DNA from 2 places in the Micromonospora sp. DT227 genome. Region 2 is predicted to be linked to the other one. Evidence: riboswitches for the same ligand, from Rfam matches in the RefSeq annotation. Region 2 holds a riboswitch; the other holds the start of a gene.

Region 1 (2,381 bases), on a different contig from region 2:
GCACCACCACCCGGTCGACGAGCGGCAGCGCCTCGGCGACCCGGTGCTCCACCAGGATGAGCGTGGTGTCCGGGTCGAGCGCGTCCGCGACCGCCCGGCGGATCAGCGTGGCGCCGGCCGGGTCGAGGTTGGCGGTCGGCTCGTCGAGCAGCAGCAGCCCCGGCCGCAGCGCGAGCGCCCCGGCGAGGGCCAGCCGCTGTTGCTCGCCGCCGCTGAGCGCGGCGGTCGGCCGGTCCCGGTGGTAGGGGAAGCCGACCCGGCACAGCGCCTCGTCGACCCGGGGCCAGATCTCCTCGGCCGGCACGCCGCGGTTCTCCAGCCCGAACGCGACGTCGTCGCCGGAGCGGGCCATCACGAGCTGGGTCTCCGGGTCCTGGAACACCACGCCGACGCGTTCGCGCGCCTTGCGCGGGTCCAGCCCGTCGATCTCGACGGTGCCCTCCTGCTCGCCGGAGTCCTCCGGCAGCAGCCCGGCCAGCGCCGCCAGCAGCGTGCTCTTCCCGGCACCGGAGGCCCCGAGCAGCAGCACCCGCTCCCCGCTCTCGACCCGCAGGTCAACCCCGCGCACCGCCCAGCGTCTCCGTCCCCCGTGCCGCCACCCGAACCCCCGCAGAACCACCCCGCTCACCGCGCCACCCCCTCCCCAGCCTCGTTGATCAAGGAGTTCGCGTCAGGGAAAGCGCCCGCCGCCGACGCGAACTCCTTGATCAACGGCGGGACCCCTCAGACCAGGGCTCGGTCGCGGCCGGCGGGGAAGCGGTCCAGGACGCCGGTGTTGGCCAGCGCGCGGGTGAGCACCCACGCGCCGAAGCCGGCGACGATCGTGGCGCTGACGATCGTGATGAGCGCGTACGGGATGCGGTAGGAGGTCAGCTCGTACGCCTTGTTCCAGTAGACGAAGTCGAAGATCGCCGCGCCCAGGCCGGTCAGCGCGCCGGCCAGCACCGCCACCGGCAGCTTGAACGAGCGGTAGCGGAACGCGGCGAACGCCAACTCCGCGCCGATGCCCTGCATCAGGCCCTGGAGGATCACGATGCCCGCCCACTGGCTGCCCAGCAGCGCGGAGACGATCGCGGCCACCGTCTCGCAGTAGAGCGCGGCGCCCGGCTTGCGGATGATCAGGCCGGCGAGCACCGCCGGGATCAGCCACACGCCGTAGAGCACCGCCTGCGCCGGCGGAAAGAACGCGAACGCCGCGTCGGTGGCGCTCCAGAGCAGGCCCCAGGCCCAGAAGACGACGCCGAAGGCGACGGCGATGACCGAGGCGACGACGATGTCGACGGTACGCCAGCGGTTGCTGTCGGTGTGGTTCATGGTGGCTCCCAGTTCGTGGTGAGGAACCAGGAGAAGACGCACGCCGCGCCCGGAATGCCGGACGTCGACGCGGCTGGAGGTCGACCGAACTCCCTGCGCTGGCATTACCCAGATCAGGTTCGAGGGTCTGCGGGCACCGGCCCGCACTCTCAGCGCTGTGCGCTCCCCTGTCGGATGTGAAGTTGTCTCGTCGCAGACGCTAGCACCGACGTCGGGGCCGGGCCCAGCAGGGCGACTGTCGGTAGGCTGGCGATCATGCAGGTCGAGGCGCGAAATCTGACGTTCGAGGTACGCACCGGCGGCCCCGAGGGCGGCGACCCCGTCCTGCTGCTGCACGGCTTTCCGCAGCACTCCGGCGAGTGGGACGCGGTGACGCCCGCGCTGCACGCCGCCGGGCTGCGCACGTACGCGCTCGACCAGCGCGGCTACTCGCCCGGCGCGCGGCCGGCGGCGGTCGAGGCGTACCGGATTCCGGAGCTGGTGGCCGACGCGGCGGCCGTGCTGGACGCGCTCGGGGTGACCACCGCGCACCTGGTCGGCCACGACTGGGGCGCGATCGTGGCCTGGGGCCTGGCGGCGGCGCACCCGGAGCGGGTGCGGACGCTGACCGCGGTGTCGGTGCCGCACCCGGCCGCGATGGGCCACGCGCTCGCCAACGACCCCCGGCAGAAGGCCAAGTCCGCCTACATGGCGCTGTTCCGGATGCCGGGCAAGGCGGAGAAGGTGCTGCTGGCGCTGCACGGCGCCGCGCTGCGCCGGCTGCTGCGCGGCGTCGGCGACGCGGCCACCATCGCCCGGTACGCCGACCCGATGCGGGAGCCGGGGGCGCTCACCGCGGCGTTGAACTGGTACCGCGCGATGAGCGGGTCGGACATGAAGGCGGTCGGCCCGGTGGCGGTGCCGACCACGTACGTCTGGAGCGACAAGGACGTGGCGGTCGGCCGGACCGCCGCCGAGGCGTGCGCGGGACACGTCACCGGCGACTACCGGTTCGTGACCCTGTCCGGCGTCAGCCACTGGATCCCCGACGAGGCCCCGGGCCCGCTGGCCGAGGCGGTCCTGGCCCG
Region 2 (2,381 bases):
CAGGTCCACCCGGGCCAGGAAGCGCCCGCCGGCGCGCACCTCGTGCTGGGCGGTCAGCGGGCCGAGGCCGGCGTCGAGGAGGAGCAGCCGCAGACGCGTCTCCATCGGGGACTCGCTCAACGGCTCGGCCAGCGCCAACACCTCGCCTAGCAGCGGAGCGCCCGGCCAGCCCGGGTGTGCCGCGGCGTAGGTTCGCAGGGCAGGCAGCGTCACCACCCGCCGACGCAGCAGCGCGTCCACGGCGACCAGTGCTTCCGCCCGGGGAGCGGAGCGGCCCAGGTCGAACGCGGTACGCAGCGGTGTGGTGACCGGCAGTCCGGCGAACCGGATGCGGTCCCGCTCCGGTAACGGCGACCTGATCACGCGTAACCGCGGATGCGGGCGCAGCCGAACGGCCGTCGGCAGCAGCGCGGTCACCGGGGCGTTTCGGGCGAGCAGGTCCGCGCCGAACAGATGGGCGGCGCTGCGGCCGGCCAGCGCGGCGTCCGGCGGCAGCCGCAACCCGACCGCGTCGCACCACATCCGGTGGTCGTCGGCGCGGTATGCGTCGCGGTGCACGTACACGTCGGGCAGCAGGCGGACCCACGTCGGCCCGCGCAGCATCGGCCGGGTGAGCAGCCCTTCGTTGACGGCTCGGCTACCCCGGAACGGCAAAATCGCCAGGCAACGCGGGACGCGGGCGTGGGTCGACATCCCGGCAGCGTGTCGTCACTCGACGGTCACCCGCCGTCCCGGTCCGCCGGGTGGTGCGGTCCTGGGAAAAAACTCACCCGGTCTTCCGTACGGCGGGGAGGCGTCGTACGGTAGGCCGCAAGTGACCCACGGGAGCCCGGTGTGGACCGGGCTGAGAGGGGGGCTGACAGCCCCCGACCGTTGAACCTGATCCGGGTAATGCCGGCGCAGGGAGGAGCGTTGCCGTGCCGTCCCTGGGACGACTGCATCTCATCACCGACACCCGACCGGGGCGGGATCCGCTCGGCGTGCTGCGTGCCGCCCTGCCGGTGGGCCGCGCCGAACTCGTCGTGCAGGTCCGCGTGACGGACGACGCCACCGACCGGGAGGCGTACGAGCTGGCCCGCCGGGTGGTCGAGGCGTGCCGGCCGTACGGCACGTGCTGCCTGGTCAACGACCGGTTGCACGTGGCGCTCGCGGTGGGCGCGGCCGGTGGCCACGTCGGGGCGGACGACCTGCCGGTGGCCGCCGCCCGCCGGGTGCTCGGCGTCGACGCGGTGCTCGGCGCGACCGCCCGGGAGCCGGGCACCGCCCGGGCCGCGGTCGCCGCCGGAGCGAGCTACCTGGGCGTGGGCCCCTGCCACGCCACCACCACGAAGCCGGGGCTGCCCGCGCCGATCGGCCCGGACGGGGTACGCGCGGTCTCCGAGGCGGTGACCGTGCCGGTGATCGCCATCGGCGGGGTGACCGCCGCGGCGGTGCCGGCGCTGCGGGCGGCCGGGGCGTACGGGGTGGCGGTGGTCGGCGCGCTGTCCGAGGCGGCCGACCCGGCGCGCGCCACCGCCGAGCTGCTCGGTGCGCTGACGTGTTAAGCGGGGCCCCTTCCTCTACCAAAAGCGTTAACCGGGGGCCCGGCCTTACCGATGTGGGGGTGGTGGGGGCGGGGCCGGTGGGGCTGGCGATCGCGTGGCGGTGCGCGCAGCGCGGGCTGCGGGTGAGCGTGTACGACGACCGGCCCGGGTCGGGCGCGTCGCGGGTGGCCGCCGGCATGCTCGCCCCGGTCGCCGAGGCGTACTTCGGCGAGCGGGAGCTGACCGGGCTGCTCGTCGAGTCCGCGGCCCGGTGGCCGGCGTTCGCCGCCGAGCTGGCCGAGGCGAGCGGCGTCGACCTGGGCCACCGCACCGAGGGCACGCTGGTGGTCGGGCTCACCGCCGACGACCTGGCCGAGGCGGGGCGGCTGTGGTCGTACCAGCAGGGGTTGGGGTTGCCGATCACGCCGCTGCGCCCGTCGGCGCTGCGCGACCGCGAGCCGGCGCTGGCCACCCGGGTGCGCGGCGGCGCGGTCGCGCCCGGCGACCACCAGGTCGACCCGCGTCGCCTGGTCGCCGCGCTGCGGGTCGCGGCGGAGCGGGCCGGCGTGACGTTCCGGCCGACGCGGGTCGGCACGCTGTCCGAGGTGGACGCGCGGGTCACCGTGGTCGCGGCCGGCTGCGGCGCGGCGGCGCTGACCGGGCTGCCGGTCCGGCCGGTGAAGGGCCAGGTGCTGCGGCTCCGCGCACCCGCCGGCGGTCCGCCGGGCTTCCGGCACGTGATCCGGGGGTACGCCGACGGCGAGCCGGTCTATCTGGTGCCCCGGGCCGACGGCGAGGTGGTGGTCGGCGCCACCGTGGAGGAACGCGCGGACGTCGAGGTGACCGTCGGCGGTGTGC

The links. Region 2 has a riboswitch for thiamine pyrophosphate ahead of thiE (thiamine phosphate synthase). Riboswitches for the same ligand answer to the same signal wherever they lie in the genome.
Region 1: linked by a shared signal. The riboswitch ahead of ACLQ2W_RS18430 (ECF transporter S component) and the one ahead of thiE (thiamine phosphate synthase) in region 2 are both predicted to bind thiamine pyrophosphate.

The regions. Positions count from the first base shown of each region.
Region 1 is NZ_JBNCLA010000005.1:79,989-82,369, forward strand. Features, by position in the region: gene ACLQ2W_RS18425 (ABC transporter ATP-binding protein) at 1-628, opposite strand, end outside; gene ACLQ2W_RS18430 (ECF transporter S component) at 724-1,314, opposite strand; TPP riboswitch at 1,387-1,493, opposite strand; gene ACLQ2W_RS18435 (alpha/beta fold hydrolase) at 1,570-2,381, shown strand, end outside.
Region 2 is NZ_JBNCLA010000002.1:562,322-564,702, reverse strand. Features, by position in the region: gene ACLQ2W_RS11550 (DUF559 domain-containing protein) at 1-693, opposite strand, end outside; TPP riboswitch at 812-923, shown strand; gene thiE (thiamine phosphate synthase) at 918-1,544, shown strand; gene thiO (glycine oxidase ThiO) at 1,538-2,381, shown strand, end outside.